3 regions of the Exiguobacterium sp. EA-TM-5 genome follow, and region 3 is predicted to be linked to each of the others. Evidence: riboswitches for the same ligand, from Rfam matches in the RefSeq annotation. Region 3 holds a riboswitch; each other region holds the start of a gene.
What was found. Region 3 has a riboswitch for thiamine pyrophosphate ahead of ACV3PA_RS10410 (ECF transporter S component). Riboswitches for the same ligand answer to the same signal wherever they lie in the genome.
Positions count from the first base shown of each region.

Region 1: linked by a shared signal. The riboswitch ahead of ACV3PA_RS12595 (thiamine phosphate synthase) and the one ahead of ACV3PA_RS10410 (ECF transporter S component) in region 3 are both predicted to bind thiamine pyrophosphate.
Region 2: linked by a shared signal. The riboswitch ahead of ACV3PA_RS17055 (3-oxoacyl-ACP reductase) and the one ahead of ACV3PA_RS10410 (ECF transporter S component) in region 3 are both predicted to bind thiamine pyrophosphate.

Region 1 covers NZ_CM132670.1:2,371,487-2,381,683, forward strand. Annotated here, with positions in the region: gene ACV3PA_RS12555 (AAA family ATPase) at 1-928, opposite strand, end outside; gene ACV3PA_RS12560 (exonuclease SbcCD subunit D) at 910-2,031, opposite strand; gene ACV3PA_RS12565 (putative periplasmic lipoprotein) at 2,436-2,810, shown strand; gene ACV3PA_RS12570 (hypothetical protein) at 2,937-3,293, opposite strand; gene ACV3PA_RS12575 (ThiF family adenylyltransferase) at 3,415-4,422, opposite strand; gene ACV3PA_RS12580 (thiazole synthase) at 4,419-5,183, opposite strand; gene thiS (sulfur carrier protein ThiS) at 5,186-5,386, opposite strand; gene ACV3PA_RS12590 (FAD-dependent oxidoreductase) at 5,383-6,327, opposite strand; gene ACV3PA_RS12595 (thiamine phosphate synthase) at 6,324-6,917, opposite strand; TPP riboswitch at 6,999-7,101, opposite strand; gene nagZ (beta-N-acetylhexosaminidase) at 7,158-8,378, opposite strand; gene ACV3PA_RS12605 (OsmC family protein) at 8,375-8,800, opposite strand; gene ACV3PA_RS12610 (MFS transporter) at 8,991-10,175, shown strand.
Region 2 covers NZ_JBSRPW010000003.1:149,575-159,771, reverse strand. Annotated here, with positions in the region: gene ACV3PA_RS17080 (TnsA endonuclease N-terminal domain-containing protein) at 1-316, opposite strand, end outside; partial or broken gene ACV3PA_RS17075 (IS1182 family transposase) at 536-1,732, opposite strand; partial or broken gene ACV3PA_RS17070 (transposase) at 1,736-2,104, shown strand; gene ACV3PA_RS17065 (hypothetical protein) at 2,125-2,409, opposite strand; gene ACV3PA_RS17060 (LLM class flavin-dependent oxidoreductase) at 2,739-4,043, opposite strand; gene ACV3PA_RS17055 (3-oxoacyl-ACP reductase) at 4,098-4,850, opposite strand; TPP riboswitch at 4,986-5,086, opposite strand; gene ACV3PA_RS17050 (hypothetical protein) at 5,205-6,287, opposite strand; gene ACV3PA_RS17045 (hypothetical protein) at 6,307-7,125, opposite strand; gene ACV3PA_RS17040 (ABC transporter ATP-binding protein) at 7,122-7,802, opposite strand; gene ACV3PA_RS17035 (GntR family transcriptional regulator) at 7,795-8,181, opposite strand; gene ACV3PA_RS17030 (DUF3139 domain-containing protein) at 9,217-9,558, shown strand.
Region 3 covers NZ_CM132670.1:2,001,892-2,012,088, reverse strand. Annotated here, with positions in the region: gene ACV3PA_RS10430 (DEAD/DEAH box helicase) at 1-2,261, shown strand, start outside; gene ACV3PA_RS10425 (glycerol-3-phosphate acyltransferase) at 2,258-2,788, shown strand; gene ACV3PA_RS10420 (GNAT family N-acetyltransferase) at 2,802-4,352, shown strand; gene ACV3PA_RS10415 (50S ribosomal protein L25/general stress protein Ctc) at 4,643-5,320, shown strand; TPP riboswitch at 5,417-5,515, shown strand; gene ACV3PA_RS10410 (ECF transporter S component) at 5,616-6,188, shown strand; gene ACV3PA_RS10405 (ABC transporter ATP-binding protein) at 6,185-7,711, shown strand; gene ACV3PA_RS10400 (energy-coupling factor transporter transmembrane component T family protein) at 7,683-8,405, shown strand; gene ACV3PA_RS10395 (NAD(P)/FAD-dependent oxidoreductase) at 8,461-9,492, shown strand; gene ACV3PA_RS10390 (alpha/beta fold hydrolase) at 9,564-10,197, opposite strand, start outside.

The sequences.
Region 1 (10,197 bases), 370 kb from region 3:
CAACGATTTGAGCGCGTTCAGCCGCTGTTGTTTCTTCTTGCATCCGCTCGATTTCCGGTAGGCAGTCTAGTAGCAACTGTTCCGTCTGTTGAAGCTTTTCTTGCTCTTGGAAAGCCGCTTCGAGTTGCTCGCCTTGTTGCAATTGCGTCGTTTTCTTCTCAACGATCGCACGAGTCTCTACTTCAGCTTGACGTGCAGCCGCTAACCATTCGTCGTGTTCTGTCGTCAAGGCGTCCGTCCGGAGACGAATATCTGCTTCTGTCAGTTCACTCCAGTTCGCTTGCAGTGGTAATTCCTCGAGTTTTGCCCACTGTTTCGTCTTCGTTTCCTTAATCCGTGCCGCAAGATCGAGCGCTTGCCGGTGCAAGCGTTGCTGGAACTCACCGTAGTGCTCCGTCTTGAACAGTTGCTTGAGAATCTGTAGCTTATCTTTCGACTCTGCCATCAACAGTTCACGGAACTTATTTTGCGGCAACAACAGGATTTGCGAAAACTGTTTATGATCGAGCTGGATCAACTCTTGAACGCGTTGTTTGATTTCCGGAATCTTGACCGCAAGCGGTTTCCACGTCGTCCCGTCGAACCGTGAGAACTCGGCTTCATGCGAATAACCGGTTTTGTTGACCGGATGCGGTTGACTCGGTTGGCGGATGATCCGGTACCGTTCCCCTTTAAGGGTAAACTCCAGTTCGACTTCCGTCTTTTGCTCAGGCACAGCGAAATGACTTCGCAGTTCGCTCATTTCCCGTTCGCCACCAGACGTCTCACCGTACAGAGCGAATGTTAGCGCATCGAAAATCGTCGTTTTCCCTGCCCCCGTATTCCCGGAAATGACGAACATCGTCCGCCCAGCAAGTGCTGTGAAATCAATCGTCTCTTCGCCAGCAAACGGTCCAAAGGCGCGTAATGTCAGTCGTTCTGGGCGCATGTCGCTTCCTCCTTCAAGACGGCTTGCATCGCTTCCGTCGGTTTCTTCTCACGGACTGCTTCATAAAACTCACTAAACAGATCCGCAACGGACGCATCCTTGACCTGTTCCCGCGACGCTTTGACCGCCCGTGTACTCTCGCGGACGAAACCGATTCGCTCGAGGTGCAAGATGTTCGGATAGATCTTTTTCAGCTTTCCCATCGGATCCATCAAGGCTTCGCCGTCCGTTAGATTGATTTTTAAGTAATCGTCCGTCGCTTGCGTCGCGACGAACGCCGGGTCTGTCAGTTCACTGAGACTACCGGTCACCTCTCGCAAGTCACGTTTTGGCGCAAGCGGTTCGAATCGACGATCGAACGCACCCGCATCGTTCAACGTCAACACATCGACCCCTTTAATATGATGTGCTTCTGAAAACGAATATTTCAAGAGTGATCCACTGTAGCGAACCGTCTCCGATTGAATCGCCAGCGGATTATGCAGATGACCGAGCGCCGTATAGGTAAACGGTGCAAATTGGCTCGCGCTGACTTGTCCTGCCGTACCGACCGACAATTGCCGCTCTGAATCCGTCTCGAGTCCACCGATGACAAAGGCATGTCCAACGAGGACACTCGGTCCCTCCGGTGAACAACTCGAAAGAATCGTTCGCATCGCGTCATCATGTGTCTTGATTGTCTCGTCCTTATGCACGTACCGGACTGTCGCTGGATCTGCGAAAGGCACCGGATAAAATGAAACCCCTTTGATCATGACGGGTGTAATGACCGGTGTTAGTTTTCCAACGAGATGCAGACCTGCCCGTTGCAACAAGGTCGTACCGAAACTCAAGCGTTCGGCCGAATCATGATTCCCACTAATTGCAACGACCGGGATGTCTCGGTCGAGAATCAAAGCAGCTAATGTCTCGTCAAGCAGTTCGACGGCTTCCGTCGGCGGCACGGCACGGTCGTATAAGTCTCCTGCAATGACGATCGCATCCGGTTTTTCTCGGTCGACGAGTGCTAAAAAATTCGCCAAAACCGCCCGTTGGTTCTCGAGCATTGATTCACCATGAACGATTTTTCCAAGATGCCAATCGGCAGTATGTATCCATTTCATCTTCATCACACTCACTTTTTAAATATAGTAGCTTAAGTGTAGCATGCGAGCGTTCGTTCTGCGACGAACATCCGTTTGGAATACCAAAAGCAGAAATGATTATGCTGCTTAGCGACTCAACCATAAATACTGCAGAAATAACAAGGTGTACTTCCTCTTGTTTAAGAGAAATACTACTCGTTATCTTTAGACTGAATTCCATAAATGATTTATACGATGTTCAGACAAATCCGACAAACATTTTGTTTTTTTGAGAAATCCTATTTTAGACCGCTCCCAATATCCAATAAATGTATTTCGTGTTAAGCTAGTAACGTCACATCTTAAGTAATAATTGAATCATGTTAGAACTTTCGTAAACGTTAATCGCTACGAATCATCCATCGAATATGAGGAGGTACAACATGAAAAAAATTATCCTGTTAGCTCTGTTATGTACTTCGTTATCGGCCTGTAACGTCAACGAGTCTAATCTCAGTTTTAGCGAGTTACAGACAGTACCTAACGATATACAAACGAAAATTGATCCCGACTTTAGTCTGCAATTAATCAATACGAAGGGCGATACCGCTTATGTTGTGTATCGCACAAAAAAATCAGTTGATACTGATCTTGAATCGCAAGAAAATACGGTAAAGATAAAATTAGATGAATCTAACGATACTAGTAAGAATGCGAAACAACATGTCTATAAATTAACGTTAGATCCTGAACATGAAATCATCGATGTCTATTTAAACGGGAAATCTACTGCATTTGATAATGTAACTAGTTCATGATTTTTTTATTTAAGTAAGAAAATAAACACATGCAAAATCCCCTCATTCTACTTTTGAAATGAGGGGATTTACAAACTAAGCAGGAGGCGAATGCCTCCTGCTTTCTGTGCTTTCACAACGAGCGTATTATTTCGTCCGTTGCTTTCTAAAACGTTGGACAGAACGAATCACGGAAACCGATCCGCCAATGATCGCGCCGACGCCGACGACGATGCCTGTTTTGAATTTTTTGCCCGTTGGTTCGGATGTATGCGTTGCTTGATTGTGTTCAAAAAGTTGTTGGAGGGGCGACGACGTCTCGACTTCGAGAATCTTCGATGCATCCTGATGCACATCTTCTCTACGTTCGACACTACAAGGTGACAGATAGAATGGGTTCAAGTTCGTCCGGTACCGATCCGGATTCCAGTTGGCTTGTTGGACAACTGCCTGTTTCTCTTCCGTCTGTGCCTGATCCTTCATCGGATCGAATTCTTGTTTCATCTGAATCACTCCTCTTCACGTTCAAAACCTATAGACCGTTTTACGTCTGAAGTCTTATTTACCTGTTTTTCAAACATTTAAAACACGTATATCAAAAATTAGTTTACTGTTTTTTGAACGTTTACCCGAAATAGGCATGATAGAGTCGTTTGGCTTTGACGAGATCGGATTCACCATGAATTAAGACGCGCCCATCTTGAAAGGCGACCATTCGATGTTCTTCTATTGTAAAAGCAAGTAAATACGGATTGTGAGCAGAAATTGCTGCGACCGGCTGAAGGCGTCGCTTCAACTGTTCGAGATCCCGCTTACCGTCCCCCCGAATTTGGACAGCGTCGCGACCGCAAAGTGCTGTAAAACGGACCGTCTGATCCGATAAATAAGGATACGTCGGTTGAGTACCACATGAGGGACATTCCTTTTGCTTCAACGATTGAACGTTGATTTGTTGGAATGTATTCGACCACACATCAAAGGCAAGTAAACGTGTCCGCATGGCATCCGTCTTTCCACTTAACCACTTCAGCGCTTCTGTCACTTGTAGAGAGGCGACCATCTGAACAGCTGGACTGATGATTCCTGCCGTATCACACGTCTCCTGATCACGTGGTAATTGATCGAGTAAACAATGGAGACACGGTGTCTCCCCCGGACGAACAGTGAAAGTAATCCCATAACTACCGACACATCCACCGTAAATCCACGGAATCGATCGCATCAATGCCATGTCGTTCATCAGTAAACGAATATCGAAATTATCCGTCGCGTCGATGATCAAATCGATGTCGTCTAACAGCCACGTCAGTGACGCCCGGTCGACGTCTAATACGTGTGCTTCGATCGTCACCGTCGAATTGATTGCCTCAAGACGCGCTTTCGCAGCAATCGCCTTCGGTACGATGTGACGCGCATCGTCCTCGGTATAAAGCTGTTGCCGTTGTAGATTACTCCACTCGACGTAATCCCGATCGACGATTCGGACGACGCCGACACCGGCACGAACGAGTTGTTCTGCCGATGCGGTTCCGAGCGCCCCCATCCCGATGATCAGCACCTTTGCTGCTGAAAAGCGCTCTTGTCCGGATTCCCCGATCGGTTGAAACCGAGTTTGGCGTGAGTAGCGGTTCATCGAATCAATCCACTCGTTGGACTACTCGCGATCGCATATTGTTTCTTCTCAATCCGTCCCGCTTCGTATCCTAAACGTCCCGCTTCAACTGCTAGTCGCATCGCGCGCGCCATCTTGACCGGGTCTTGAGCATGGGCGACCGCTGAGTTCAATAAGACACCGTCCGCTCCAAGTTCCATCGCATAGGCAACATCAGTCGGTGAACCAATGCCGGCGTCGACGATGACCGGGACCGTTGTCTGTTCGATAATGAATTGCAGATGAAGTGGGTTGAGAATACCTTGCCCGGAGCCGATTGGTGATGCTGCTGGCATGATCGCGTGACAGCCGAGTTCTTCGAGGCGTCGTGCAAGGACGACGTCGTCCGAAGTATATGGTAAGACGATGAATCCTTCTTTAAGCAACTCTTCAGAGGCGCGTAATGTCTCGATTGGGTCCGGTAACAAGGTCTTGTCGCAACCGATCACTTCAACTTTTACCATGTCACACATCCCGGATGCTCGTGCGAGCTTCGCTAACCGGACGGCTTCCTCTGCTGTCTTCGCACCAGCTGTGTTCGGCAGTAAATCGTACTTCGTTAAATCAAGCGACTCTAAGAAATTCGATTGTTGTTTATCAAAGATGTCGAGTCTCCGGATAGCGAACGTCAAGATTTGTGAAGCCGAAGCGTCAATCGCCTCCTGCTGTACCGTAGCATTCGTATATTTTCCTGTACCGAGTAATAACCGTGAGTCAAATGTCTTTTCTCCAATTTTCAGCATGTTTATCCTCCTCCTACGAAATGAACGATTTCAAATGTGTCATGATCCCGAACGACCGTCTGACCGTAAGCCCCGCGATCGATGATCACTCGGTTCTGTTCGACGATGACGAGCTTTTCCCCCAAGCCGAGTTGCACGAGCATATCCTCGATTGTTTCAATCTGTTCGATCTTATGGTCGTTTCCGTTAATCGTAATGTTCATCGGACTTCCTCCTTCTGGATCAACCGTAATGTATTTGCCAAGACCTCCGCTGTCGCCGGTGCGAGTAAAATCCCATGCCGGTGATGACCGGTCGCTAGGAAGATGCGACGCGATGACGAAGCGACTCCGATGTACGGTAAGCCGGATATCGTTTGTGGTCGTACGCCGGACCAGACTTCTTCGATGACTGCATCACGAATCGGTGGATAAAGCCGCACTGCTGCATGAAGCAGTGACGTAACCCCCGCGACACTGACGCCGACCGTCTCATCGTGCGGTAATTCGGTCGCACCGATCAAAATCCGTCCGTCCGCTTTCGGTACAAGATAGACAGAATCATTGAACAGAATCGAGCTTAACGGTCGTCCCGCGAGACGGACCGCCAAACACTCGCCTTTGACGCCATATGTCGCAATCGAAATGTCGGCTGTCGCAAGTATTGCTTGTGATCCGCGCCCAGCAGCCACCGTTACCGTACGTCCCGTCCATATTCCAGTATTCGACTCGATCTTCACGACATCATCACTCTCCTCGAGACGCGTGACATCCACCTGTTCTTCAATCGATACGCCACGTGCGTGTAAGGCACACATCAATGCATTGGTCATTCGTCGCGGGTCGATTTGACCGACCGATGGAAATAAGTATTCTTGTCCGTCTCGTTTTAACAAAAACGGTTGTTCCAGGTAGCCGCAATCGATGCCAGTCTCCCGTTCAAGTCGACGTGCGAGTAACGGATACAGACGGCGACTTCGAGCGGCTAGCGCATGCAGTTCATCACGTAGCTCAATATCCGTCGCAAGCATTCCGGCAGCTGCGCGACTCGTCCCTTGACCGCATGTTTCGCGCTCAAGGACAAGAACGGATTCGTTCTGACAGGCGAGACTGTAAGCAAGCGTCAAACCAATGACTCCACCACCAATGATGATGTGATCCGTCATACCCTAACCTCCTGATAACGCTGAATGGCAGCAAGTGGGTCCGTTTGACCGAGGATGCCGGATAAGACGGCGATTCCGGTTGCACCGGTCGCTGCGATCTCAGGAATACGATCTAGTGTGATGCCGCCGATTGCGATGACTGGTTTTGTCGTGAAGGTAACGACTTGTTTGAGAGCATCAACACCACGTGGCGGAAGATCCTGCTTCGACGCCGTCGGATAAATATGACCGTAGAGCAATTGATCAGCTCCTTCTGCCTCAGCCGCGAGCGCCTCTGCCAGTGAATGGACGGATTTACCGATTGTCAGATCTGGAAAGTGTCTTCGGACATCACCGACGCGTAAGGATCGTCGGGTCAACTGCACACCGATGCCAGCGACATGCGCAACGTCGACGCGGTCATGGACCGTTAATTGATCAGGCAAATATCCTTGCCGAAGGAGTGTTTCAATTAGATCAAGTAATTCTGCCGCTGATAAGTTCGGTTCCCGCAGATGCAATTGATTGGTATAGGGTTGAAGGAATTGAAAGATTTCGGCCCCATCTCGCAAATCGATCGAACCTGTTGAAATCAGATGTAAACGCATCATATCTTCCTTTCTAGACGAAAAAGGACCACTCCCGATGTTGAAAGGAGTGGTCCGAAAATGCGCTGCAGCGCTAAGGATATCTAAGGTTTCGAGCCACTTCCCTCCGCTAGTACGAACTAGATCAGGTTCAAAGGGTCCGGATACTTCCGTCTCAGTCTGCTGGGAGACTCCCCTAGTGTCTTTTCGTGTTTAATTGGCTTGCCCCATTAGTCTAGCATGAGTCGCTTTCCTTCGCTAGTCCTAGTTGAGCGCTTCCACTTGCTGAACGAGCTCCGATTTCGTCGGTCGCTGTTGCTTCTGGCTGTTGGCATACGTCTGCTTCAGCTTCAGGATTCGCATCACTTTCGCATCGAGCATCTCGGTCGTCAGCGTTTCATCTTTGACGGCTTGCATCACTTCAGCATGAACTTTCGCATAAGCACCTGCCTCTGAAAACATTGCCATGTCAGCTCCATTGACGAGTGATTGCCGCGCCGCTTCCGCAAGACCGTATTGTTGCGTGATCGCTCCCATGACGAGATCATCTGTGATGATGACGCCGTTGAATCCGAGTTTCTGACGCAAGAGATCAGTCAGGATCGGCTTCGAGAGCGAGGATGGATTTTGATCGTCATACGCGGGATACAGAATATGGGCGACCATTATCATCTCGGCCCCCTCTTGAATCGCTTCTTGGAACGGTAACAGTTCCGTTCGCTTCAGTTCTTCCTTTGATGCCGTCACTTTCGGCAGTCCAACATGGGAATCGACACTCGTATTACCGTGACCAGGAAAATGTTTGACGACCGGAATCGTGCCAGTCTCTTGCATCCCGTGCATCAGTGCTGTACCGAACGTCGCGACGGTCTTCGGCTCTGCACTTAAGGCACGATCACCGATGATCGGATTGTTCGGATTACTGTTAACGTCAAGGACTGGTGCAAAGTCCATGTTGAATCCATAGTACCGCGATACATGACCGAGCGTGCGTCCGACGTCTTCCATTTTCGCCATATTTGCGCCTTGCGCCATACGTTGACTCGTCGGCAGACGTAATCGTTGATCAGGTACCCGACTGACCCGTCCGCCTTCCTCGTCAATCCCGACGAACGCATATGGCTTTTGGTTCGTCTCTTGAATCGCACGCGTGAACGTTAACAATTGTTCTTCTGACGTGATGTTTCCGCCGAGCAGTAAGACGCCACCAATCGCATGCGTCCGCAACAACTGCCGGTCTGCCGCTGAAAGTTCCGTACCAGCGACTCCGATATAGAGGAGCTGATCGATTTTTTCAGACGTCGACATCGCTGCCAGTTGTTGTTTTAGTTGTGCGTGTTGTCGTTCTTCCTTCGTCGGCTCAGGCTTTGGCTTCTTCGCTTCAGTCGGTTGCTTCGCTTCTGGTTGTGATGGTTTCGTTGATTCCGTCGTCTCCTGCGCACACCCTGCAAGCAACAGGCAGCCGATCAGTACAGTCTTCTTCACAAAGGATCCTCGCTCCGGACACCATTGATGGAATAATAGACGGAAATCTCAGCGTTCAGGGATTGTGAGACCGAACAATATTTATCTTTTGATAACGAAATGGCACGACGGACCTTATCTTCCGGCAAATCACCTTCGAGTCGGTAATGAATCGAGATCGATGTGAAACGCCGTGGATGATCCTCTGCCCGTTCTCCTTCAATATCCATCTCGAAATGAGTGATCGTCAAGCGCATCTTCTCTAAAATCGAGACGATATCAATCCCAGTACAGCCGGCAACGGCATGTAGCAGGAGCTCGGTCGGTCGTGGCGCTTGGTTTTCACCGCCGTTTTCGGGTGCTGCGTCCATCGCGAGATGATGACCTGATTCTGTTTGTCCACTAAACCCCATCTGTTTGTTCCATGTCACTGTCGCTTGCATCGTTTCCACTCCTTTATCAGTAGTCTTCTCCTGTAGTATACGCAAAAAACAGAAACCTTGGAAATTCACGCGCTATTTTGAATAATGGTTCTTTTCTCGGAATCACGCTTTGCGATACCCGACGAAATCGTTTCGTGCTATCCTGTTACTCATAGTTTCGCGCGCAAGCGCTAGAATTGAGGAATCATCCATGTCACCTACTACTCGTTTAAGTCGACGCGATTGGCTCTTGATTGCCACGTTGTCGCTCCTGACGTTCGTTCTCGGAACGAGCGAATTCGTCATCGTCGGAATCCTCGCTGAAATCTCCTCAGCCCTTGATATCACGATCGCAACAGCGGGTACGCTCGTCTCAGCCTTTGCCATCTCCTTTGCGATTGGTACACCAATCGTCATGTCGATGACCGGTCATCTGGAACGGCGTCGCCTGATCCTACGTCTGTTACTTGCCTGGGTCTTACTGAATCTTGCCAGTAGTTTTGCACCAAGTTATGAAGTATTGCTCGCAACCCGTATCCTGACAGCCATCTTGACCGGCGTCTTGATTTCACTCGCGATGGTCGTCGCAAGTGACGGTGTTCCGGTCGCGAAGCGCGGTGTTGCCGTCTCGTTCATTTTCGGTGGTTTTACACTCGCAAACGTCCTTGGTGTTCCGATTGGTACGTTCATCGGTCAACACGCTGGATTCGAAGCCACGTTCTGGCTGACGACATTCATGGGATTAATCGCGTTCCTCGCCGTATGGAAGATCGTTCCCGTCCAGCAATCGACCGGTTCTGGTTCGATTAAAGAGCAGCTCGGATTGTTAGCCAACCCACGGATCTTGATCGCCTTCTTTATTCCGTCGTTCGGCTTCGGGGCAACGTACGTCGTCTACACGTACCTTGTACCAATCCTCCAAACGGAACTCGGCATCGCGAAGACATGGATCAGTCCGATCTTGCTCGCTTACGGTGTCGTCTCGATCTTCAGTAACATCCTTGCCGGTAAAATCGCCAGCAAAAATCCGATGGGTCGCTTACGATTCGTCTTCGTCGTGCAAGCGATCGTCCTTGCTGCGTTATACTTCACAACAGCATCCCTTTCACTTGGTCTGTTTAATATCGCTTTGATGTCGCTGATGTCAATTTTACTGACGACTTCGACACAGATCTACTTGATTGATCTCGCTGAAAAGTTCAATCCGGAAGCAAAAGGACTCGCTGCTTCATTGATGCCTGTCGCAAGTAACGTTGGGATCGCCTTCGGTTCCGCACTCGGTGGAATCGTCTATGCGAACGGTCCGATGATGAACACGGCACTCGTCGGTGGACTAGTCGCGCTCGTTGCTGCGTTATTGACCGCGATCAGTCATCGCCTCGATCAACGGTCGTGAAACCGTTACCTTATGCTTTTTT
Region 2 (10,197 bases), on a different replicon from region 3:
GTTGAATATCATAATAGTCATGTATATAACTAATATTTCGTGCCAGTGTTTTAAGTATTTCTAATTCCGTCACAATACCCCAGTCCACACCTCTTTTTTTCCAATAAACACGCTCAATTTCAAACTTCTCAAGAACCCGTTCTTTTAAAAGTTCATCTTTCATTTTTATTGTTCTGGCAAGCTCTACGCTACCTTCACCTTTATCTACTGTTAATAAAAAATCAGTTGTCATGACAATTGGTTCACCAGTTTTCGGATCATTTGGATGTTTAATTCCTAATTCATCGGCAATGACAAGTGTTTCTTCTAACGGCAACAGCGGATATTGTTCTCGAATGTCGACAATAGAATCCGAAAATTCAGTTAAATAGAAGTAATTTCGCTCCAAATCCGATAAAAATTCATGTTGACTATTAGATGTTCTAGTTCTTTTTGACATAAAAACGAGGCTGGGACATAACTAGCTGAATTTAACAAAAAGAAGGAATTGTCATCACTCAGGATGTGCAATTCCTTCTTTTTTCGTTGTCTCTCGTCAAGCTGCCCTTCGGGCAACGCTTTGGATGAGCCATTTTCTTAAATTTACGGCCATGAGGATAAAGCCGAGCTCACGCTTCACCTTCGCTTTTCCTCTCACAGAAAAGCGAGTGAAACTCAAATTAGCCTTCAGATATCCAAAAACTGGTTCCATGTCTATCTTCCGCTTCGCATAGAGGGATCCTGTTTTTTGATCTGAAAGCCATTTTTTCATCTGTTCTTTTTGTTCTTCCCATGAAGTGTTTATGTGTACCTATCGGTGACGACCCTCTTTGGCCTTGGTACAACGGGAGCGAAACGGGCAGCCATCACACCCTTCGCTTTCATACACCTTGAAATCACGCGTGAATCCGTACCGATCTGTTCTCTTGGACATGTAACGGAACGTTACGTTTTGTCCATTAGGGCACACAAAACGATCCGACCTTTCATCATAAGGCCAGTTTGCTGTGTTAAATGGATCATTGCGCCATTTTCGCGACTTTTCTTTTTAGAACATCGTGTAAGGGATGAGTGGAATGCGCCCACGGCGCATCAGAATATCCTGATAATTCTCCTGACTCCCATAGCCGGCATCCGCAACGATATGTGGTGGTAGTGGTAAATATGAGCTGACCTTATCTAAGAAAGGGAGTAACGTCCGGGTATCCGTCGGGTTTGGATAAATATCATAAGCGAGTGTGTATTGTCCTTCGGTTGCGATTTGAACGTTATAGCCTGGCTTGAGTTGTCCATTTTGCATGTGATCTTTTTTCATTCGCATGAACGTCGCGTCCGTGTCCGTTTTCGAATAGCTATTCCGTCCAGCGAGCGTCCTCTTTTGGATGGCATATCTCTGTTTCCGCTCGATGAAATCTGTAATCTCCTTTCGAAGGAGACGTGGTTCCTTCCGTTCAGAACGTAGGCGTTTTCTTTCTTGGATGTCCTTACTCGCCTCGATTTTTTGGTTGATGGAGGCGATATGTGCGTCTACAGCTTCACCCATGTGTTCGAGTTCTGAGAGGGTGAGCTCGTCCGGGCTTTCACGTTCAATTTCCGGCAGGATGTCTTGTTCGACGAGGTTGTCATAGATACGGTTCGATTTGTCCACGAGAGACGTACTATGACGTTCGATCGATTTCCGCCAAACAAAAGTATATCGGTTCGCATTCGCCTCTAGCTTCGTACCATCGATAAAGATGGCTTCTTCATTGATTTCTCCCAATGTACACAGTGTCGCGACCACAGAAAAGTCATCCATCGCCATCTCTGGAAAGAGGCGATGGATGAAGTGGAGCACCTCAGACATACAGTTGTGAATCGTGAGTTGTATCGAAAGCGTCAGGAAACAATTGAACGTGTATTCACAGACACCAAAGAGAAGCATGGCATGCGTTGGAGCCGCTATCGAGGGCTGAAAAAAACGACGCTCCAAGCGATGCTTACTTTCATTGCCTTGAACCTCAAAAAGCTTGCGAATTGGTCCTGGGATTCCTTTGGGAATCCATGTCTTCAATACGTTTTAATGGGGAGTACATACAACAAACCCTCATTCCGATCACGAAATGAGGGTTTGTCTACAATCTGAGCGAAGAACTTAAGAGTTCTTCACTTTTTGTTTTTAAGACCTAATGGAATTGCAATAATAACAAGAATTCCAATGATAATAGTTAAATAAAATGGCACGCTTGATCCATCTTTATTTAGATCGTCAGTTAAAGAACCCGCTTTGAAAAACAACATGATTGAAATGACGGCGAGGACTACTGTATTAAATGATATGTATACAAAAGACGAAATTTTAGATGGAATAACCAAGAAGATTACATTTAATAAAACCAGAAAAACTAACAAGTAAAAAATTGAATTCAAAGAATCAAAAGTACCAGCCAAACAACCCCCCCCTTTAATTAGTATAAGAAAAATATAGCATTTTAATTTTAAAAATTGTAATTATCATATTACAAATGTCGCTTTTTAACATTTAAATCAGTGTGATTATATTTTTACAGCTCGATAATCGCGTCTCTGAGATTTCACGATATAATTCAATTTCCTCTGGATGCTGAGCTTCCCATTCGAGATTTTGCAACACTAAGATTTGTATCGTTTCTTTCATCTAAATCTTAAAGTTCGTAAATCGTAAGTCACGCCGATTCATATTTGATCTTTAAGGCTTTCTTCGAAATCTTTTCGGAATTTAACTAAACTTTTCATCTAATTTAATCAATTAAACCTAGATGCTCTCTAAATGTAGTACTTTGATAGGACACTTTAAACAATCCTCTTTTTTGTAACTCAGGAATGATCATGTCTACAAAATCTTCTAAACTTGATGGTAGTGACGGTGGCATTAAGTTGAAGCCATCCGCCACTCCTTCGTTAAACCAAGTTTCCATCTGATCCACAATTTCTTCCGGAGTACCAATCAATGTAAGGTGCCCTCCTCCGGCTGCTAAATAGCCTAACAGTTCTTTGAGCGTCGGATCCGTATCTTCGATAATCTCTAGAATCGTTTGATAGCGTCCAATGGGACCTGAAAAATCTTCAATTGATGGTAAGATCGGAATCTTTGCTTCGAGATCCCATGTGGAGCAGTCCTGTTGCAAAAAGAAACTCAATTGTTTTAATGCATTGACAACCGGTAATTTTTCATCTAGTTCGGCTTTTTTGGCTAGTGCCTCTTCTCTTGTTTTACCAACATACGTTACTAAGCCTGGGTATATCTTAATCTTCCGATTGGGTGATTCAGTCTGTGTAATTTGCTTATGGAGTTTTTCACGAAAAGCATGGGCTTGTTTAAAATTCCATGACACAGAATAGACAGCATCCGCATGTTTTGCTGCAAGGGCAATCCCTTGTTCAGAAGCCCCCGCTTGCATCGCTACTGGCTTTCCTTGGGGACTACGTGGCGTAGACAAGGGACCTTTTACGCTGAAATACGCTCCAGCATGATCGGTAGCTTGAATCCGTTCAGGATCAATCAATTGGTTATTTGATCGATTTGAGAGAAAAGCTGCTTGGTCCCACGATAAAAATAGCTTTTCCATCAAACTCGCAAATTCTTCCGCCTTGTTGTATCGTTCTTCCCTTGGAGGTAGTGTCTCCATCCCGTGGTTTAACGCTTCCCAATCTGTCATCGAAGTCACTAAGTTCCAGCCTACTCGTCCTTTCGTCACATGATCGAGACTTAGGAGTTGCCTGGCTGTTGTATATGGATTGGAGAACGTGCTCGATATCGTAGAGACTAATCCTATATGATTCGTCACTTGAGAAATAGCCGTCAGATTAATTAAAGGATCCAACCAAAAGGCAGGTAAATCCGTCGCATTGGTAGCCGGAAAGGATTGATTGTCAGCAAAAAATACCGCATCCAAACATCCGCCTTCCGCTATTTGAGCCAAACGCTGATAATAGCGACTCTCTCCGATTTCTTCAATTGCAGAATCAGGCATCAACCATGCGGCTTGGTGATGACCACATCCATATAACAAAACGCCAATATTTAACTGATTCCTGTTCGTCATCTTCCTTTCATGACTCCCTTCTTTCATCGCTGTGAATCTCTTTAGACGTCTGCCTTAGTTCATCGTTAGACCACCATCGACCGTTACGTTTTGACCCGTAATCCCGGATGCTGCTTCTGATGCCAAGAAGGCGACCATTTGCGCTACTTCTTCTGGACTTGTCACTCTTTTCAATGGGGTCGATTGGGCAATTAAGTCAAATACTTCAGGGGTTGTCACAGCACTCGCATCTGTTACTTTCAACAATCCACCGGAGACGACATTCACGTTTATGCCATATTGACCTAGTTCCGCGGCCAAATTGCGAGTAAATCCTATTAAGCCTGCTTTTGCTGTTGTGTATTCATGATAAGGAACAACTGGGTTTTGATAAAGGTTTGTTCCAATGCTGATGATACTACCGCTATGTCGTTCCATAAATTGCGGCAGGACACTTTGGATGGTGTAAAAAGCCGCTTTTAGCGTTCCATCCAGTTGCTTTTGATAATCTTCCCACTCTAAATCGATGAACGATTTTTGAGCAACCGGATCAAATTTAAAATCTACTAATGCATTATTGACGACAACATCGATTTGACCATAATGTGCTGTTGCGGATTGCATCATGCTCTCAACATCTTCCCGCTTCGTGACATCTGCATACAAGACAAGTGCATTCTCTGCTCCCAGTTCGATCACAAGGTTTTCTGCCGCCTCTTTGCTTTTATAGTAATTAATCACCACTTTAAATCCATTGTTCACTAACACCCTTGCAATCGTCGCCCCAAGTCCTCGGCTACTGCCCGTCACTAAAACTGTTCTGCTCATTCTTGTCCACTCCCTCATCCATTTCTGCAACTTAAATAGCGAAGTAGTAAATAAAAAAACGCAACTCTCCAAAAGGAAAGTTGCGCACGTCTAAATAATCACATAGCAAAGAGCGACATCATCGTCTCCGCTTGTTCATCAGAGTTTACACTTCCCTACGCTAGTACGACCTAGTTCAGGTTCAAAGGGTTTGAGTAGCTACTCATCTCAGTTTAACAACACCCCTAGTGATTCTATTTAAGTTACTTTCACTGTAGTGGTCTTGAAAACCCCTGTCAATGACTCTAACAGATAAATTCATTTCGAGTACTCTAAGAATCAAGTGAACGAGATGAACCTATGCGTCTATCAAGATTACTCCGATACAGTGACATCCTGTACCAAACGATTCTTTTTAGCATTTTTATCTTTGATGATTCCTTGATACGAAATCGATTCACTTTTCGTATCGACTACCGTGACTTGGAAATCCGAATCATTGATATTAGCGATATGGTATAGCTTTCCCTGCGCAATCATTGTATAGGAGCCATTGAAGCGGTAAGCATGCTGCCCTTCCACTTGATGTTGCTTGACTTGATTCGTCTTAAAGTCATAGGTACTCCATTTGATGCTTTTACTTTTTTCTGAATCAAACGTACCGTAAGCGATCAGTGATTGGCTATTTTCATCAGCATTAAAGTTCCCTTCCGCTGCATACGCATCAAGTGCTTTGATTCGTTTGATACCTTTGCCGTTATCTAGATAATAAGCGCTATCTTTTTCTACCCCTTCCGCATCATATGCGATTTCACGATAGACAATTCCATAGTCGTTCACTGCCACATAATGACGCTCTTGATTAGTCTTGAGTTGCTTGGATTGAAGCGTCTCCACTTTTCCTTTTGCAAGGTTGAGTAATAACACCGTCGATTTTTCCTTTGCTCCATGATCATCCCGTTGGACGTATACGTTCATGCCGTCTTGATGGAAGACACGGATGTCAGCCATTTCACGATCCGGTACCGTTAAACGATGAGAAAGCGTCTTTTTAAATTGTTTCTGTGTACTTTTGTCATAAGAATGATAGTTCAACTGAGATGCCTTTACTTCAATTCCGTATGTCCGCGAGCCCATTTCACTAGTAAATACGTCTTCCTTAGAAAGAAAGCGATAGAAATCAGCAGGGAAGTCTGCAGCGTAGCTATTGAACAACCCTGTGATATAGTTCTGCGACTCACTATGGATTTGACCGTCCAATTGGATATTGTATTGAGTAGGCTTGATGTCTCCATTTTCAATCTCGATGTTTACTTTTTTAAGAGCTTCTGCATTTTCTTTTCGTATACTCTCGACTTCATAATCCGATCCTTTAATGCTTACGGCGTAACCAAAATAACTGAGTAAGGTGACGCCAGCAATGCCTCCTACGATGATCAGTTCTTTATATCGTCTCATGACTTCCTCCTTCTAATGATTAAATAGATACTTTATGGTTCAGTAGTCGAACACATTTCCAACTTATATACGCAAAATAGATGAGGATAAAGGAAAGATAGACGAATACTTGTTGATTCGGGATCAGAATGCTAGTCAGATCAAATAAGTAACGTAATGCAATGAATGGTACGATTAAGAGCGCTACATCCTTTGCGATCGTCAGCAAAGCTTTCCCTTTTTGATAGGACCGTTCTGTCAAAACGAACAAGAAGACCATCGTGATGACGAAGAGTGCGAGCGCTAGAATGACGAATGTATCGATCACATTGAAGGTATAGAGCATGTTCAACGCAGCTGACTCCCCGATGATTTTTGATGCAGCTTGTAAATGTTCCGGGAGTAACCATTCGTAGAGTCGACGACTTAAAAGAATCGTGATCCACTGGATGCCCATGAAACCACATACAAATACTAATACTGTTGTCAGTTTGGATAAGAGGATTGTGATGCGTTTACCCGGTAGCATCAATAAACGGTAGATGTACTTGGACTCGCCATACCAATCGCGGTACCAAATCTGAAAAGCATATAGAATCGTGAACATGATACCGATTGCAATCATGTACTTGAAGTAGTTGGTCGCATCGCCAAACGTCAACGGTCCATTCAATTGATCAACGGCTTCCATTTCCGTAAGTCGCTCTTTTTTCATCAAATCCTCCAGCTTGGATTGATAATGAAGAACCTGATATACGACCGATGTGAGTTCAACAATCACTAACATCGTCAATATCGAAAGGTATAGTTTGAAGCTTCGCTTGATTTCCTCGTTTGATAGCATAAAGAATTTCTTCATGTCTGATAGACCTCCCTCATTCGATCCTGTACTGATTTCCCGTAAAGCTCACGCATCTCTTCCGAGTCATCTTCCTGTATGATGGTCCCGTTCTGAAGAAAAATAACGCGGTCGATGAGATGTTCCACTTCTGCAATCTCATGAGTCGTCATCAAGATGCCCTTCCCTTCCATATAGTGACTAGAGAAGATCCACGCAATTTGTTCTTTCGTAAATAAATCAATCCCAGCCAACGGTTCATCGAGCAGTAAGTAAGGTCGATTCATCGCAAATCCAATCAACAGATTAACCTTTGCTTTATTCCCTTTCGATAAATTGGCGATGCGGTCTGTCGCCATCAGTTTAAAGAACCCCATCAGCTCCTCTGCTACTTGTTGATCCCAATCCGGATAATAGTCGCGCATATAGGCGACGGCTTCTCCGACGCTCATATACCCAGGCATCGTAGAAAGATCCGGAACGAAAGCGATGCTATCGTGGGTCGTTTTCCCATCCACTTTGATTGTTCCAGCATCTACTGGGACTAAGCCCATGATGGCTTTCAAAATGGTGGATTTGCCTTCCCCATTCAATCCAATAAGACAGGTAAGTTGATTTAATGGAACAGTGAACGATACATCGTTCAGGACATTTTTTTTTGGACCATATGACTTTCGTAATCCACGGACTTCAAGCATCTAGCTCACTCCTTTTTCGAATGTTGTATTCTTTTTCAAAATTAATGATGACCTCTTCTAATGGAATCTGGATTGCATATATCGACTCTACGAATTGCTTCACTGCATTTTCAAGAAGCTCTATTCGCACTCGATCAATGATGGATTGATCCAGCGTCACCTTACTCGGTACGTTACGGTCAGTTGTAATCAACCGTTGATCTTCCAGTTCCTTATATACTTTTTGCGCGGTATTCGGATGAATTTTAAGCTCATTTGCCAGTGCGCGACGCGAAGGGATACTTTCCCCTCTTTTGAATTCGCCCATAACAATACGTTTTTTAAACCAATAAAGTACTTGTAGATAAATCGGGGTACGTTGATCAAAATGCAATAACATCACCTCTCTTAATGAATGTTGTATTAAAACACTAATACACTTTATAACTGTATGATATGGTCAGTACAGTGAGAAGTCAATGTTTTTTTATTACTCTTTTTTTATTGTTAGAAGATTGGCTATGATTCACTTTCTGTTATTCATAGTGATTTAGATTCTTCATGAACGGAGTGTCAGCATCAAAAATAAAAAAATCCTTGAATGGAGTCATTCAAGGATTTGAGAAAAATAGAGATACCGTGGAATATTCGAATCACTTTACTGCAAACAATTTTTTGATAAGTTATGTATCAGTAATAGAAAAACAAATAGGTTTAAGAAATAACACTAAATAAAAAGATACAAAATGACGTTCTATAAAAAAATCCATGGTTTATACAACTATCCTTCTATCTACTTTATCTCAAGTTGAAATGTATAAAGTTTTTATTAGAAAAATCGTCATTTTGCGTGTAATTGCAGAAAAAGTCATCAAATCCATAAGGAAGCGATGACTTTTTATTAAATATCCGTCGTCTATTTTCTCTTCATAGTAAATAATTTTTCACCTGAGATCATCAACAATATCCCAATCACGAACTCTAACCCAATGATCCACAAAACAAGATTTGGAACTGCTGAAAATCCATTTTCTCCAATACTACCATATACATCTAACTTCTTAAGCATATAAAAATCAGTTAGGTATATAGATAACCAAAGCTTTGAAGAGCTAGCTAATAGAAAAAGAAAGCCGATTTTTCGCAAAGAAATACCCCCAATCAATATATATATAACAATAATTAATGTAACACTCTTTTATTGAAATTTCCCCGAATTCAAAAAGGATATTACCAACTTACAATTGAACGATAGATTTCGCTTTATAGAATACTTTCCCTGACTTCTTACAACTTGTAATGATAATTGAATATGGTTTTACCTCCATTGAAACGTACTATTAAATAATCTTTATAATGTAACTGATGCATCAAACGGGATATTAATGTTAGCATTAATACTTAGAATCTTATATTGATTTGAGGGGGCATCATTATGAAAAAGGCATATTTGTTCGTTTCTATTCTTATGATTGTAGGGATTGTTATCATAGGGGCATCAGCCTATAAGAGCTTTTATTACGATAAAAAACAAGAGACTACAAAGAACATCAACTTCTATCTCAAAGAACATAACTATGAAAGACAAGTTCAGAAAAAAGAAATTCGACGAGACTCTAAAACAGCTGAATACTTTGCCAAAGTTACGTTTAAAGATGAACCTAATAATGAGTATGAAATTCATCAAACTGGATCAAATCATTTTGAAGTTGTCGGTTACAAAGATGGAGTACAAATAACTAATAAAAAAGTAGGAAAATACATTACATCTGAGTGAATTTTCTCAAAGAGAGAATAAGTTCAATTATATAGATCATTAAAAATGATACTTTCACTAAATCAAAGTTTACGATTAAAGATATTTATTGAAACTTCAAGTAACTTGCTAAGCTAAAAACATCATTCGCTACACCAATCTTAGAATTTACTTTTATTCCTACTCTCTATTAGTCATGAGAAATATACTTGATATTTTTACAATTAAAGTTAGGATTACTTCGGTTATGGAGGCGCTTAATGAACAAACAACTTTCGAATAGAAAAAATATGGTTAGGTTTTTTCTTTTATCAATAGTTCTGATTGTTTTTTCATCATTCTTAGAGCTATCAAGTCAGGTGACAAATACGATAATCATATTGACGATCATTAGTTTGATTAACATGGAAATTAAAATTAAGGTCCTGAGAAAAAACTCTACTTTTTAAGGATAAGTAAATAAAGGGGTTCAATCGTTTCCGATTGTTAGAGTTCTCACTTGCTCTTTTAGAGCAAGAACCCAAGTCGTAATTCAATATTTAAATTCAGCGTTTCCATCACATTTTCTTTTGTGGTGTACTAAAATATAACGCTCAATCCCTTCTACTGTGTTTGATCAGGAACTCTAGTCGTTTTTAGAACAGATAGTGATTCTTATTT
Region 3 (10,197 bases):
CCGGTGCACGCAATTATTTGCGCAGTCTCACACCCGACCGTCGGGTGGCAATCCATTTTGAACTGACCGGACCCGTCGTCACGCTCAAGCGCTTGGCAGACAATCAGCAGCATCAGCTGTCCCTACCCTACTTCGATCGGTTACTGGGACAGACGCAGTATTTGCAACGGGTAGCGGATGTCTCGTTTAGCCCGGATTTACAAGAACGGATCGTTTCCGGAACACCGACCGTTAAGCTCCACCTCGACCGAACGGCTCAGGAAGTCGAAGTCCGCGTGATATTCGATTACGGTGGCATTCAACTCAACCCTTTAGACGAGACAATCTACGCGGGACGGGATCAAGTAACGGAGCAGAGTGTCTTACGCTTCTTACGAGAATTTCAAGCGACGGCTCAGGACTCACGCTACATCATCATGAGTGACGCCGCGCAGTATTCCTTTCTACGGAGTCTGCTCGACGAGCGGGTTGCACTCGGTCACTTAGAGTTATTCGCGACGCAAGCGATTCGGACGACATTACCGAAAGGACCATTTCATCCGCGGATCGACGTCGACGTGACGGACCGACTCGACTGGCTCGTCTTCAACTTTTCGATGGACGGGATTCCAGAAAATGAGTTGAAACGTGTCCTGAAGTCGCTCGTCTTACAAAAACGCTATCACCGCTTGAAATCCGGACAGTTCGTTTCCCTTGAGACACGTGCCTTCCGGCAGTTGCAACGGGTCCTCGCCCAGATGGAAGCAAGTGAACGAGACTTACGTGACGGGCGAATCGTCTTACCTGCCGTCCGGAACATGAAGCATCTGATCGGCGCCTCTGTCCTGCATCTGCATGCCGATTTGCTCGAGAAATGGCTCGAATTAAAATCGGGACAAGGAATCCGGCTCAAATTGCCGAATTCGTTAGAATCACGACTCTATCCGTATCAACGGACGGGCGTTCAATTTCTGAAGAATTTAGAGGCAACAGGGTGTCACGGGATTTTAGCCGATGAGATGGGGCTCGGGAAGACGATTCAAGCGATTGGTTATATAGCAACGATCCCTGAGTGTCGTGCACTCGTCGTCGCACCAGCGTCACTACTGCGCAACTGGGAGGCAGAACTGAAGCGCTTTTTACCCGATCGACCGGTTCATGTCGTGACAGGCTCTCAAGCCGTCCGACTCCGCGAACTGGAGCACTTACCTGAAGATACGGTGACGATCGTCTCCTATACAACGCTTCGAAGCGACGTCCGCCGCCATCCTATGTATGACGTCGTCTTTTTTGACGAAGCCCAGCACTTAAAGAACCCGCAGGCACAAACGGTCAGTCAACTGCGACATCTACAAGCAAAACGTCGGTTTGCCTTAACGGGAACGCCGCTCGAGAATCGTCCGCGTGATATCTGGTCGATCTTTCATGTCTTATTCCCGGAGTTACTCCCGGATTTAGCGACGTTTGAGAAGTGGTCGTTTGATGACATGCAACAGTTCATCCAACCGTTCTTATTGCGACGTGAGAAACAAGATGTCTTACAGGACTTACCGAAGAAACAGATCGAGCATCATTATGTTGAGCTCGGACCGAATCAAAAACGGTTATATGCGTCGTATCTCGCCAAACTGCAACTCGAGACGTTACAGCATTTAGACGAGACGAAACGCGAAGATCGCTTGAAGTTACTGGCTGGCTTAACGCGGTTACGACAAATTTGTAACGATCCGGGATTATTTGTCGAGGGGTATACGGGGGAAGCGACAAAACGAACGCGACTGCTGTCGTTGATTGCTGAAAAACGAGCGGCCGGGAAGCGGATTTTAATATTTTCGCAGTATACGCAGATGCTTGAACGTATTCGCTCGGATCTCGCACAACGTCACCTTCCCCACTTCCTCTTGACGGGTGAGACACCGCTTGAAGATCGGGTTGCATTATGCGATCGGTTCAATGATGGTGAAGTCGATCTCTTCTTGATTTCCCTTAAAGCTGGTGGAACGGGACTCAATCTCGCGTCCGCTGATACCGTCATTCTCTTTGATAGTTGGTGGAATCCGGCCGTCGAACAACAGGCAGCTGACCGTGCTCATCGTCTCGGACAACAGTCTGACGTGACGGTCATCAAATTGCTGACTCGCGGTACGATCGAAGAGAAAATGACAGAATTACAAGATCGAAAAGCACAAATGATTGATGCTGTCTTAACGGCACCGGACAGTGATGCTTTGACCGTTAAGGAACTCGTTCATCTCGTAACGACAAAGGAGGAACAACGGTGATCCTTGATCTCCTACTTGGTTATCTCATCGGCAGCATCCTTGGCGGGACACTTTGGAAGTACATCAGCCGCACTGATTTGGCACAAGTCGGCTCGGGAAACATCGGAGCCCGTAACGCCCATCGCGCCGGTGGGATTCCGGCCTTTTTATTCGTCTACTTGTTTGATGCTGCGAAGACAGTCCTTGCCTTGCATCTAACCGACGCGTTTTACCCCGTCGCTCTTGCCGTGCTCATCGGTCACTTGTTTCCGCTGTTTCATCCGCGAAGCGGTGGCAAAGGGTACGCTGTTTTTTCGGGAATCGTCTTTTCCATTACACCATGGGCATACCTAGGTGGATTAGGCATACTCGGACTTTCTTATCTCGTAACGAAAGATAGCGTCAAAGCGGGGCTGATTCCGGTTATTCTATTCCCATTACTACCAGTCTCCTTTAATGCGGGACCAATCAATATCTTGTGTACAGTCGCTGTGAGTCTACTTGTCCTATGGGCTCATGATGCACTTCACAAGCCAGTCATTACATAAGGAGGACGTCTCGATGATCGACTTTTCTATTGCAACTGCGGACGACGCGGAAGCAATCCATGAATTGAACTACCTCACCTTCACGGAAGAGATTCCGCAGCATCAACCGAACATCGAACGAAAGCGAATTGATCGTTTCCATGATCAGAACACTTACTTAATTGGTAAGGAAGACGATCGACTCGTTGCCATGATCGCCATTCGAACGAATCGTCCCTTTTCGCTTGAAGAAAAAGGCGTGACGTTAGATGAGACACTGACAGCCCCAGCAGAGATCCGCTTACTCAGCGTTCGACCAGAATACCGCAATAGCCGTACATTCATGCAACTGATGCGTTTTTTGATGGTTTTCTTAGAGCGGGAAACGATTGACTACGTCTATATCAGTGGGACGACACGAGAAGCGAAACTATATGCACGGTTCGGTTTCATACCATTTGCACCGACGCTCGGCAGTGGTGAAGCTCAATTCGTACCGATGTTGTTGTCGCGCGCGACATACGAACGCTCCGTCATCGCGGACGTCTTACGTCCTTTGCATTTTCTAGCGGGACCAGTCGAAGTCGCGCCGACAGTTCGCCAGGCGGCGCAACAAGCACCACGCCCACACCGAACAGCATCGATGCGACAACTTGATCGAGACTTACGAGGTCGTATGTGTCACTTGCTGGATCTTCCGCATGTCTCGATGGCTGTCGGTAGCGGTACCCTTGCGAACGATATCGTGGCGCAACAACTCAGCGGGCATGGGTTAATCCTAAACGGAGGTGAGTTTGGTCAACGCTTGATCGATCACGCGTCACGTGCCGGAAAGTCATTTGACATCCATCTACTTCCGCTTGGTCATCCAATCAACGTGGAACAACTTGCACATCAATTGAATGAGACGACGTATGACTGGGTCTGGTTAACGCATTGCGAGACGTCGACGGGTGTCCTCTATGACCTTGATGCAGTAAAAGAGTTGTTACCTCAACGAACTGAACTCGTCGTCGATGCGATCAGCGCCGTTGGGACTGGGCGTTTTTCATACGCTGGCTGCACTTTCGTCACGACCGTCTCTGGAAAAGCGATTGGGGGATTACCAGGTCTTGCGTTCATCGGGCACGTAGATAGCGTCTTACCTTCTCCCTCTATTCCACGTTATCTGGATCTCGGTCTCTATGCGGATGGGATTGCTTTTTCTGGGTCCTCGAATCTGTTGCTCGCTTGTCAGGCAGCACTGGATGCTCTCGATCTCGATCAAGCCGCAATCAAGATGACCTATCTTGAACAAGCCGTCCGCGCAACTGGCTTCCAACTGCTCGCGCAACAAGAAGCACAAGCACCAGGCATCCTAACGATCGTCCATCCGTCAGCAACTGATGTAGGCGATACTCTCCGGATTCAGGGTTATCATGTCCAATACGAAAGCGACTATCTTGTTCGCAATCAGTGGCTCCAAATTTCGACGATGGGACAGACGACGATGCGGCAAATTGAACGTCTCGTTCGTGTTTTAGTCCGTGAAAATCAACGAATCACCATAAAAAACGAAAAAAACGAAAGACCTCTCAACCCTTGATTTCAAGGGGTTTTGAGGTCTTTCGACTTTAAAAAAATAAAAAAAGATGTTTAAGGTTTTAAAACTTAGGGGTATAAACTCACTAGCACCGCATCAAACCGGTGACTTACTCACACATGTTTCTCAATATCAGCGTAATGACCTGGGAGAGAAATGCAAAGTCACGAAAGCGTCAGATTCAAGAGAGTCTGAAACCGATTGTCTTAGCATACTTAAATTGTTCAGGACTTGTCCTGCTCCAGCATTCATTACCTTTTGAGGGCTATACCAAATTCAAGGGGGAAATGAACATGTCAGTTAAATTAACAGCCGAAAAACGCGAGGTACGTCCACGCTCACTCCGTAAACAATTACGTCATGAAGGAAAAGCTCTTGGTGTCGTGTATGGTTACAAAGTGGAAAGTACACCAATCGCATTTGAAGAAAAAGAATTGCTTAAAATCGTCCGAGAAAACGGTGAGAACGTCTTGATTTCACTTAAACTCGACGGTAAAAACATCAACGTCTTGATTAACCGTCGTGACATGGATGTCTTCACACCAACCGTCGATCACGTTGAATTCATCGCTGTGAAAATGGATGAAGAAACAGAAGTGGAAGCAGACGTTGTACTCGTTGGAGAAGCAGCCGGTGCAAAAGTTGGCGGATTCCTCTCACAAACACTCTTTAAAGTAACAGTTGCAGCTACACCAGATAAATTACCAGAGAACGTCGAAGTTGACGTCACGAACCTCGAAATCGGAGATTCGATCTCTGTAGCCGATCTTCCAGAGCAAAAAGATTTCCGTATCGTCACTGAAGGCGACATTCAAGTCGCAGCAGTCGTTGAGTCGACACTTGAGCAAGAGCTTGAAGAAATCGAAGAAGCAGAAGCTGAGGCACAAGCTGAAGCTGGCGCAGACAACGAAGCGGAAGCACCAGAAGAGTCTTCAGAAGAAACAAAAGAAGACAACGAAGACAACAAATAAGTTCTTCAACGATACGCCTCTCGTGGCGTATCGTTTTTTTGTGTCTTGACAATAGACAGAAGATTGCCTAAAGTGAACAGCGTATCAACTATTCACTATATCCACTAGGGGAGCCCATTGGCTGAGACGATTCACTTCGGACCCTTCGAACCTGATCTAGTTCATACTAGCGTAGGAAAGTGGAGCGATCACATCCAATGACTCCTGCTGCGCGCAGTTTTTCTGAGGACCGCTCTCTTTTTTACGGAGGGCGGTCTTTTTTGTTGTCTCCCCCATTCTAAGGAGGACGTATCTAATGCAACACTGGAAAATGAAAGAAATCATGGTCATGATGATGCTCGCCGTCGCTTGCGGTGTCATCTATCTCGGTTGGTCGACACTGTGGTTACCGATGTCTGCGATCTTCGGTCCCGTCGGTGCTAACTGGATGTTCGGAATTTGGATCATCGCAAGTCCACTTGTCGCAGCGATCATCCAAAAGCCAGGAGCCGCTTTAATTGCGGAAGTCGTCGCGGCAGCCGTTGAGCTGTTCACGGGGAGTCACTTCGGTTTATCGGCACTGTTAATTGGTGTCTGCCAAGGTCTTGGTGCGGAACTCGTCTTTGCGATGACGCGTTACCGTCGTTATGACGCATGGACACTGATGTTGTCTGGTGTCGGAGCAGCCGTCGGAAGTATCGTCTACAGTCTGATTGCAAACGGATTCAGTTATTATACGACGACGACGTTACTCGCGACGATTGGCTTACAATTGATCAGCGGTGCGTTACTTGGGGGCTTACTCGCATGGATTCTCGTCCGTCGCCTCGTTGCGACTGGTGTGTTAAGTGGTTTTGCAGCCGGACGTGCGAAACGGGAAGTCGCATGATTACTGTCGACGACCTCAGCATCCGCTATCCGGGTCAGATGAAATCGGTGCTCGATCATGTATCGCTGACGATCGAACAAGGAACGACCCTTTTGCTTGGACGCAGTGGGAGTGGCAAGACGACACTGCTTCATGCCCTAGCCGGACTGACACCGGAGACGATTGAAGTCGAACAGACTGGTACCGTTACCCGGTCCGGTTCGGTCGGAGTCTTATTTCAAAATCCAGAAGAACAGTTCTGCATGGAAACGATCGGACGCGAAATCGCTTTTAGTTTAGAAAACCGGTCGATTCCAAGTGCGGAGATGGAGGAACGAATTGAACGCTTACTCGCACTCGTCGGTCTCCCTCTCCCCTTCTCGACACCGATCGCGAGTCTATCCGGGGGGATGAAACAGCGCCTCGCGCTCGCCGCAGTCCTAGCACTCGAACCAACCATTCTACTGCTCGATGAACCAACGGCGCAGATTGATCCAATCGGGCAACACGAACTGATGGCATTGATCTTTCAAATCCAGAAAGAACACGATTTAACGATCGTCTTAATCGAGCACCAACTCGATGTCTGTTTACCGTATGTCGACCAAGTCGTCTTACTTGAAGACGGAGCGATTACCGAGACAGCGCATCCACGGGATCTGTTCCCGCATGCCTACGTGCGGCTTCAAGCGAAAGGCATCGCCGTTCCGTCGCTCTTTCCTTATACAATCGAGACATTACCAGCTGGACCACAAGCGGCACGACTTTTTGCGCCTCCCCCTGTCGTTACAGCAGGAACTCCCTTGTTGCACGTTTCTGAATTGTCGACAAAAGCACCTTATCCGCTGACCCGTGCGACGTTTTCACTTCAAACGGGTGAATGGGTCATGGTACTTGGAGCAAATGGTTCCGGAAAAAGTACGCTACTCGCGACACTCGGTCGGTTGCTACCTCAGCGCGGAACGTATCAATTCCGCAATCGTCCGGCTCACCGGTATTCCAAGCGTCGTTTTTACGAACAAGTCGGCTACATCTTTCAACAACCGGATCTGCAGTTTCTCAAGCTGACAGTCGAAGCGGAAATCGACTGGAGTCACCGGGTAGCGACGAGCGACGAACGGAAGGCGTTACTCGATCGCTTGGAACTGACATCTGTCAAACAACAATCGCCGCTTGCTCTCAGTACCGGGCAACAAAGACGGCTCAGTGTCGCAACGATGCTCGGACAGGCGAAAGATTTGTTATTACTTGATGAGCCGACCTTCGGACAGGACGGATTGACGACCGAGCGTCTCATCGAGCAATTGCAAACGGAACAACAGCATGGGACGACGCTCGTCATGGCAACGCATGATATGGAGCTCGTCGCCCGTTACGCCCATCGTGTTCTCGTCATGGAGCAAGGACGTATCGTTTTTGATGGTCGTCCGAACGAATTGTTCGCTGATATTGCCTTACTTACGCGCTGTCAGCTCCAACGTCCGCTTTGTTACCAACGTCAGGAGGTGCATCACATTGCAAACGAACGCATCCCTGTTCGCTAAGCTCAATCCTGTCATCAAAGGAAGCGGATTATTTTTGATCATGTTTGCCCTGATTGCAACAACCGATTGGGTCAAGACGCTCGTGTTCCTTGGATTGGCAATTGGTTTGTTACTTCTGTCCGGCTGGGGTCCCATCGATTTCTTGAAACGGCTCGCGCCTTACAGTTTGTTGTTCGTGCTGACATTCTGGATGATGGCTGCTTTCGGTAAAGGAACAGACACCATCTGGTCATTCGGTTGGTTCCATGTCACGACAGAGAGCACCATGCATGGCTGGTTGCTCGCCTTACGAATGGCAGCGTTCGTCTGCTTGAGCCTCGCCTTCGTCACAACGACTGATGCGACACAGTTTGTAATGAGCTTAATTCATCAGACGAAGTTATCGCCCCGCTTCGCCTATGGCTTTCTCGCTGGGATCCGCTTTCTTCCGCAATTAATCGAAGAGGTGCGAGTCTTACGACAAGTCCGGATGATCCGCAACGTTCACAGTCGCTTCCCAGGTGACGCCTTTCTGTCGATCGGTTTACCTCTCTTTACACGTTCAATCCAGCGAGCAGAACGGATGGCCATCGCCATGGAAGCACGGCACTTCTCAGCAGAGCGGACGTATTATGAAATTCCGGAGGTTAGTCGTCGGGATATCATGTATCTACTCGCCATCGTGTCGTTCATTTGTCTCATCTTTTTGCTATGATTACCACCACCCGTATCCGGGTACACTTTAGCAAGACAGACTGAAGGAGAACGACATGAAACGAATCATCTTGATTGGTGCAGGTCATGCCCATCTGCATTGCATTACAGAGGGACCAACAGAAGACGTCGAGTGGTTGATCTTGAACGCATCGACGTATCAATACTACTCGGGTATGTACTCAGGACTTGCTGACGGAACATACGATATCGATGAAATTCGTGTCGACGTTGCCGCTTTATGTCATGCCCATGATAAACAATTCATAGAAGAGACTGTCGTAAAGATTGATCCTGTTGAAAAAGTTGTCTTCGGTGCATCTGGCAGACACTACACGTATGATGTCGCTTCAACGAACATTGGCTCGTTTGACTGGACAGAAGATACGACGCGTTTATCGATCAAGCCGAATTATCGCTTACCGGATACATTAAAGCGTCTGCAACAAGCAAAGTGTCCGGTCGTCATTGGAAGCGGCGCAGCTGCCGTCGAGATGGCAGCGTCCTTGAAAGCAGCGGGTGTACCGATCACTCTGATCACGGATCCAGAGTTACTTTCAGGACATCCATCAGCAAAAGCTGTTTCACGACGGTTAATAGAACTCGATGTGTACTGGATTCGGGAACGACCACTGAACGAGGTGTCTCCTCTTCACTTTTCACATCACTCACCAATTAATTCGGATGCGATCATCCGCTTAACGGGTGCCAAAGCACCGGCATTATTTGCAGGTAGCAATCTTTACACGGAAGACGGATTCCTACTCGTCAATGAACAGTTGCAAGCGCTCGATCATCCGGGTCTATTTGCAGCGGGTGACGCAGCAACACTTGTCTCCTATCCCGAGATTCCGAAAAATGGCGTCACAGCGGTCCGGCAAGCTCCGATATTACTTAAAAATCTTCTTCACTTCTTACAGGAGGAACCACTTCAGTCGTATCGTCCTCAGAAACACTATTTAACGATTTTATCGATGGGACCACGTCATGCGGTTTCCCTGTATGGCAAATATTTCTCAATTCATCCGTTCGGTTGGTACCTCAAGCGCTGGATTGATCAACGGTTCATGCGGAAGTATCGTTCTTAAAAGTATGCGCCGGCGCACACTTTTTTATGCAAAAAACAAGCAATGGACACTGTCCACTGCTTGTTTTTGGATTAGACCGTTTGGTTTCCTTTGACATACGACAGCAACGTCTCGTTGAACTTGTCTTGTTCGTCGAGCAACATCCCGTGCCCACTCTCTTCGAAGACTTCGAGTCGTGCATGTGGAATTTCCTTTTGCATTTCTTCCGCGAACTCGAACGGACAAACTTGGTCTTTTTTACCGTGGATGATCAACGTATCGACTTTGATGTTCCCGAGTTTTCCACGTAAGTCTTCATCACGTAATGCAATTGCTGACTGAATCGTACCGTGTGACGAAGCGGCAATGCTAAGACCATGGAACCATTGTTGGAGTGGTTCTGGATGTTCCTTCGCAAAGAAGATTTCCCCGAATCCTTTGAGCATCGACGGACGATCTTGTTTCGTGTCGGCAATCAATGCATCAACTTCTTCTTTTGTCATCCCGTATGGATAGCCGTCGCGTTGTGTAAAGACAGGGGCTGCGGCTCCGGCGAGAACAAGCTTGCTGACTTTTGAATCCCCGTATTGCAAGAGATAGGACAAGGCAATTCCTCCTCCCATCGAGAAACCGAGCAACGTGACATTCGATAATTTCAGCTGTTCGATGACTTCATTGATATCGGACGCCATCGTCTTATAATCGTATCCCGTTGCTGGTGCATCT